Regions from separate parts of the Desulfosporosinus meridiei DSM 13257 genome, predicted to be linked through region 2. Evidence: riboswitches for the same ligand, from Rfam matches in the RefSeq annotation. Region 2 holds a riboswitch; the other holds the start of a gene.
The links. A riboswitch is a leader RNA that binds a small molecule or an ion and turns the genes downstream of it on or off. The one in region 2 is predicted to bind cobalamin.
Positions count from the first base shown of each region.

Region 1: linked by a shared signal. The riboswitch ahead of DESMER_RS02330 (energy-coupling factor transporter transmembrane component T) and the one ahead of DESMER_RS10515 (hypothetical protein) in region 2 are both predicted to bind cobalamin.

Region 1 is NC_018515.1:500,960-504,379, forward strand. It holds cobalamin riboswitch at 111-292, shown strand; gene DESMER_RS02325 (class I SAM-dependent methyltransferase) at 475-1,218, shown strand; cobalamin riboswitch at 1,462-1,645, shown strand; gene DESMER_RS02330 (energy-coupling factor transporter transmembrane component T) at 2,014-2,892, shown strand; gene DESMER_RS02335 (ABC transporter ATP-binding protein) at 2,874-3,420, shown strand, end outside.
Region 2 is NC_018515.1:2,288,051-2,291,470, forward strand. It holds gene DESMER_RS10505 (EamA family transporter) at 1-150, opposite strand, end outside; gene DESMER_RS10510 (AraC family transcriptional regulator) at 267-989, opposite strand; cobalamin riboswitch at 1,716-1,892, shown strand; gene DESMER_RS10515 (hypothetical protein) at 1,989-2,729, shown strand; gene DESMER_RS10520 (ECF transporter S component) at 2,747-3,262, shown strand; gene DESMER_RS10525 (ABC transporter ATP-binding protein) at 3,280-3,420, shown strand, end outside.

The DNA.
Region 1 (3,420 bases), 1.8 Mb from region 2:
GCTGTCAATGAATCTTACAAAGACTAAATATTTTTAGAATTATAATAAGCAGGACGAATTTTTGGTATTAAAGATTGACAAATCTAACATCTAGTGCTAGGCTGAAAAAAACTTCATACCAATAAACGAGTATACTTTTTTAAGTGAAAGTATTAATAGGGAAGTCAGTCAATCTGACGCGGTCCCGCCACTGTGATAGTGAGCGGCCTTACATGATGTCACTGGGATACTGGGAAGACGTAAGGCAGCGATGAACTTAAGCCAGGAGACCTGCTCGTTTAGATTAATCAGAACCTACGGAAGATAGGGGAGGTGTTCTTTATGTCGGGTTGTCAGCAACTTAATCCGATTAATAGAGTCAGTCATAACCCTTTACAGGTATCTGTAAAGGGTTTTTTTAGCTCTCTGAGGTGCTATCTTGTTCTTGTCTGAAGAAGTCGAACTATTAAATTACAGGGATGGGGAGAGAAACGTATGTTAGAACATGGCATTGAAGGCTATTGGGATAGGCAGGAAACCGGCAAGAGCAAATCCGTTCAAGATGATCGAGCCTGCCCTAAAAAAGAAGCTTGGAAGTCATTGTTGATTAAATATGTCGGGCGCGGAGAAAACCAGCAGGTGTTAGATGTAGGAACCGGAGATGGCTTTTTGGCAATATTATTAGCCGGGCTGGATTATTCAGTTACAGCAATATATGGGCATTCAGATAGATTGGAACAAGCTCAGAAAAACGCTCAGGCCTCAGGAAAGAACATACGCTTTTTGAAAGCCGAGGCTCATGCTATTGACCTGCCCAATGAAAGTGTTGATTTGATTGTTGCAAGAAATGCCCTGGGACTTTCCCTTCACCCGCAGGAAGTGTATCAGGAATGGTTTAGACTTTTAAAACCGTACGGTAAGGTATTGGTGTTTGACGCTAATTGGTATTTACGCCTTAACAATCCGGACTTGCAACGACAATGTAATAAGTATCGGCACCTGGCTATCAAGAAAGGTTATCAAGACAACAGCATCTTCGAGCAGCAAGTAAGCGAGGCAATTGCTCGGGGAATGCCCTTATCCTATGAAAGACGGCCACTTTGGGATCATGGTGCATTTCGGCGCTGCGGCTTTCAACAAATTGAAGTTGAGGAAAATATTAGCCCCTGGGTTTTTAGTGAACTCGAACAGATCTTGTACTATCCAACTCCAATGTTCGCTATTTGTGCGACAAAATAATGTCCGGAAGCTAATTTAAGTAAAAGTCCCAAATCTGAAGATTTGCATCAGAATTGGGGCTTTTCATTTTTGGAAGAGCTAAGCCATAACGGCACAATCTGCTTAAATTCTCTTTGTTCCTGTCTTAGTAAATAATAACTAATTGTAAGAGAAAGAAAACAGCAGGGATTCCACAATTTTTGTTGAATAAAAACTTGTAGAATGAAAAGCTAGAATATTATAAAATTGCTGAAATCCGGGAAAACTTAATAATGAGCAATGAGTATACTTTCTTGAGAGAAAGTATTGAAAAGGAAAGTCAGTTAATCTGACGCGGTCCCGCCACTGTGATAGTGAGCGGTCTTACAAAGATGTCACTGGGCCACCGGGAAGACGTAAGGCAGCGATGAACTTAAGCCAGGAGACCTGCTCATTGCAACCACGCAGAACCTACGGAAGATAGGGGAGGTGTTAAAAATGCTGACCGCACAGTGTCAATATTTATTAGTGTTTTTTGCTTCTCAACAACGTTGAGGAGCTTTTTTAGTGATCAGATTTAAGCAAACGGATTTAGGTGAAGTAAAGAGATGTGGATTAGACAAACTGGGATGTAAGTGAAAGTAGTCTATAGGTGAATACTTTAGGAATGCTAGCCAAGGGTGAAAATTTCGCAAAGAATTTAACAGGACAGGACGATTTGGGGGTTCCGGGGGTGCTTCTTCAGGTGATCAAGTTTGAGGAATGGCAGTTCAGGACACTATAAAAGCGAACCACAAACAGGAAGATAAAGTGACTTTGGGGAAGGGGGAGAGATGATTGAACAGAGCATTCACTACATTTCATCCAGCAGTAAGCTTTATATTTTTTGCAGTCATGCTAATTTTCACCATGCTTTTTTTGCATCCGGTTTTTCTGGGGTTAACCTTAATTCCCGCCCTGATTTTATCAATAATTCTTAATGGGCGTAAGGGTGTCAAGTTTAGTCTTTTATTTTACCTGCCAATGTTTTTGTTCATCAGTATCGCTAACCCCTTATTAAATCATCGCGGAAGAACCGTATTATTTTACTTGATGGACAATCCTATTACTTTAGAAGCGGTGCTTTATGGGATATGTTCAGCGGTATCCTTGATTGCAATTTTGGCCTGGTTCTCTTGTTACAATAAAGTAATTACAGCGGATAAATTTTTATATCTATTTGCTAAGATTTCTCCGGCAGTTGCCCTGCTGATTACTATGAGTATGAGAATGACTTCTAAACTAAAATATCAACTCAAGACTATTAGTAATGCTCAACATACCATAGGCTTGGATCAGAGTACTGGAAATGTTAGGGAGAGAGTCAAGAAAGGTATGAGAGTCATTTCCATACTGTTGAGCTGGTCCATGGAGGATGCCATTGAAACCGCTGATTCTATGAAGGCCAGAGGGTATGGGTTAAAAAACAGAACGACCTTTTCACTTTTTAAGTTTGATAAGCGGGATGGTTTGGTTTTGGCTGTGATCAGTGTCTTAGGGGCAATATGCTTGGCAGGGTATTTTTTAGGGTACGGTACCTTGCAGTTTTATCCCTCAATTAAGCCTGTAAATCTATCAATTCAGGCTATTGTGCTGTATTTTGTCTTTGCCGCATTGGCATTATTGCCGATTATTATTGAGGTAAAGGAGAGTTACAAATGGCGTTCTTACAAATAAAAGACTTGAGTTTTTCCTATCCCAAGACCCTGGAAAAGGCCCTCTCCAATGTGAACTTAAGTATTAACCAAGGAGAGTTTATTCTGGTCTGCGGTGTGTCCGGCTGCGGAAAGAGTACACTTTTAAGGCAGATAAAACGTGAAATCGCTCCCCATGGCACGCGGACAGGGAAGGTGTATTATCAGGGCAAAGATGTTGAGCAATTAGATCAGAAAATCTCAGCTGCTGAAATTGGCTTTGTCATGCAAAACCCTGAGACTCAACTAGTAACCGATACTGTATGGCATGAGTTGGCCTTTGGCTTGGAAAATCTGGGACTGAGTACACCTGAAATTCGCCGCAAGGTTGCAGAAATGGCCAGCTTTTTCGGCATCAATGGCTGGTTTAGAAAATCCGTGGATGAATTGTCGGGCGGCCAAAAGCAACTCCTGAATTTAGCATCAGTGATGGTCATGCAGCCTAAGATACTGATCCTGGATGAACCAACGGCTCAGTTAGATCCCATTGCAGCCCAAGATTTTCTGGCAA
Region 2 (3,420 bases):
AAGAGCCGCTCCTCCTACCGCCAGGCGAACCGATCCGATGGACAATGGCGATACGCCGGGAGGGGCAAAGAATTGGGCTGTGCCTGTTGTTCCCCAGAGCACCGCCGCAGCCAACACTAAGCTAGAGAACAAAGTTTCATTTTGCTTCATTATTTTCTCCTTTAGCTGATTTCACAATTTGTCATAATATAGTAAAAGAGCAGCTTCTTTTTAGATAATAATAAAGCAAAGTCATAAAGTTATTTTCACCGGGATTAGGATTTTTTTTAGCGTATCTTCATATTGTTCCGCCGGTATTCAGCTGGAGTTATACCTTCGATTTCTTTAAATACCCTATCAAGAGAAGACTGGTGGACATATCCGACTTCCCAAGCAATCTGTAAGATATTAAGACTTGTACCAAGAAGCAGTTGTTTTGACTGCTCAATTCTCACTTTTTTCAGATATGCCATCGGGGTACAGTTCATAATGCCTTTGAACCATGAACAAAAATAACTAACGGTGTAATGTTCTAAAGAAGCGAGCTTCTCCAGGCTTATCTGTTCGTTATAGAATTTCTGAATATATTTAACTGACTCCGGAATCTGATATTCTGTCAAGTAGGTATTAAAAAAATGAAAAAGAGAACTGATCCTGGATGATTCGATTTTACCTTGACCAGCTTCACTTAAAAGAAGGAATCTAATGGCCTTCCATTTCTCATCCATTACATAGTTTTGTCCACTTGGAAAATTGTCCAATACACCCAATTGAAACATGAATCGGGGAATATCCAATACTAGAAATTTGTTGTTCTGCTTCGCCCAGAAGGTATGCTGGCAGGAAGGGGGAAGTAAAAACAAACGGGCCTCATCTAACTCTAATTCCTTACCGGCGGTCTTTATGTTCAGAACTCCCTGAAGCGGCAGTATTAACTGTACAAAGCTGTGGTCATGGGTGTTCATGACTTCGGTATATGTCCTATTTTCACAAATTATTCTATTATCCACTGCTGCCCCACCTTTAAAAAGCATTAGGGTGACCATAACACACTTCGATTATATATTATATTATAGGGTTCATATACAACTACCCCGGTTTTAATTAACTGGACAAACAGGCTTGTTACGATCAATATATAATTAACAAATTTGAGTTTAATGCTTAGTACCTTCGAATGACCATGATAGACGTTGAAAATGCTTAATTTTGGGTATTTCATATTTGTAATGGATAAGGAAGAAAACTATAATGTTAGGTTCATTTGCGGGGAGAGAATAATATTATTGTTCAAATTCGCCGACGCAGGCGAATTTGAACATTTTTGATTCCGCCTTTTTATAACGTTAATTACAGATAGGAAAATTAGAGAAATGGGACTCAACGCGAAAATTCCCATAGCGAATTGCAAATCCTAAATTGAGAAACCTTACAAGATTTGAACTTTGATGAATTTAGAAACTGTAAAAATGAAAGGAGGGCTGAACGCCAGAGAAACAAAGACCTATATCAGAATAGGTGTTGGTTTTTTGTTTCTTGATTTTTTATAAGTTCGGAGAACATAGCTTAAAGGAAAAATATAGATAAGTGTAGAAGCAATAAAGTGTGGGAGGATATTCAAGGGACTACAGGCAAAAATTTATATATGGGGTGTAAATTTGAAGTGTGGGAAGTATTGTATACTTAGTTTAAAAAAGTCTTGTAATCCTTAGCATCTTGTATTAAACTACGATTAATTCAATAGTTTAGTTATAGGTGCCCTTTAATTGAGGGTGAATAGGGAACCGGGTGAGAATCCCGGGCGGACCCACCACTGTATAGAGGAGACTTATGCATTTGCCACTGGGAAACCGGGAAGGCGCATACTGTCGGTGATTCTAAGTCAGGAGACCTGCCTATAATGTTGGATTCATGAATTAAGGTAAAGTTCATGGTCAATTCTCTTGTTAATATAACAAGAGAATTGACTGTGAACTTTTTATTATCTTCGGAAAGGGGGAAGGAACGGAATGGGATTTCTGGGTAGGGATGTTGAAGTTGTTTCTATCAACGAAACCCAATATCTGCTGGCTGCCTGTGACTCATGCGGGGCAATTGGTATGAAAGACTTAGATGCCTATAAGATTTCTTGGTTCATTACAGGGAAGTTGACCACAAGGGTCGCTCTTTTAGAAGTTATATCTACCGGTGGTGTAGCCCAAATGATCACTGTGGCGATTTCCAATGAGCCGTCTCCGGCGGGGGATGAGCTAATAAAGGGGGTGAAGGACGAACTGGAATCGGCTGGATTAGCCGACCTGCCCATTGTGATCAGTACGGAAAAAAACATGCCTACTCAACAGACAGGTCTGGGAGTGAGCGTCATTGGTGTTGCTGAAAAGTCAAATTTGCGCATTGGTACTTCTCAACCAAGGGATTACGTCTATTGCCTGGGACTGCCTAAGGTAGGCCCGGAACTTAGCGATCCAGAGGATCCGGAAATTGTTAACGTCAAAAGTGTCCGAGCACTTATAAAAAACTCATGGATTCATGACATAATACCAGTAGGTTCAAGGGGCATACGATTGGAGGCAGAACAACTTGCAGCCTCTATCAATACTCGCTTGCAAGTTGAACAAAGCTGTACCCTGGATTTGGGAAAGTCAGCCGGTCCGTCTACATGTTTGATTTTTTCCTCGGCAGAGGTTTTAGATGCGAACTATATTAGGGAGTTAAACTTGCCTTTAACAAGAATCGGCGAGTTGGCTTAATTTTAGGAGGGAATTTTATGCAAAGCTTAGGAAGAGAAGAACAGGAATTGAAACTATCTCCTTGGAATGTAAAAAGACTATCTATCATGGCAATTTTTATTGCCTTAAGTGCGGTTGGGGCACTTATTAAGATCCCCAGTCCCGTTGGTACTATCGGGATGGATTCCGCACCCGGTTTTTTTAGCGCTTTAGCCTTTGGGGGAACCACCGGAGGGATTGTCATTGCTTTTGGCCACATGTTGACCGCAGCTGTAAACGGTTTTCCCATGAGTATTCCTGTCCACTTATATATCGCTTTACAAATGGCTTTATGGGCCGTGGCTTACCGCTGGGTGAATGAAAAAATCGGCTTGATTCCTGCGGTCATCGTCGGAATACTCCTTAATGGTGTGGTATCCGCTTTTGCTATGCTGCCTATGATGGGGATGGGAGGAGTTTTAGGATTGTTGCCTTTCCTGGCTGTTGGGGCAGCTTTAAACGTGATTATCTCCGCTGTTGCATATAAAGCAATTAAAGGAAGCCGGCTCATTTAAGCTTGAGGTGAAAAATATTGATAGAACTTAAGGATCTTTCTTATACTTATCCAAATGCTTCGGAGCCCAGCCTGAGAAACATCAATCTCAGCGTAGAAAAAGGGAAATTCGTTGCGTTGCTGGGTTCCACAGGAGCGGGTAAAACTACTTTGAGCTTA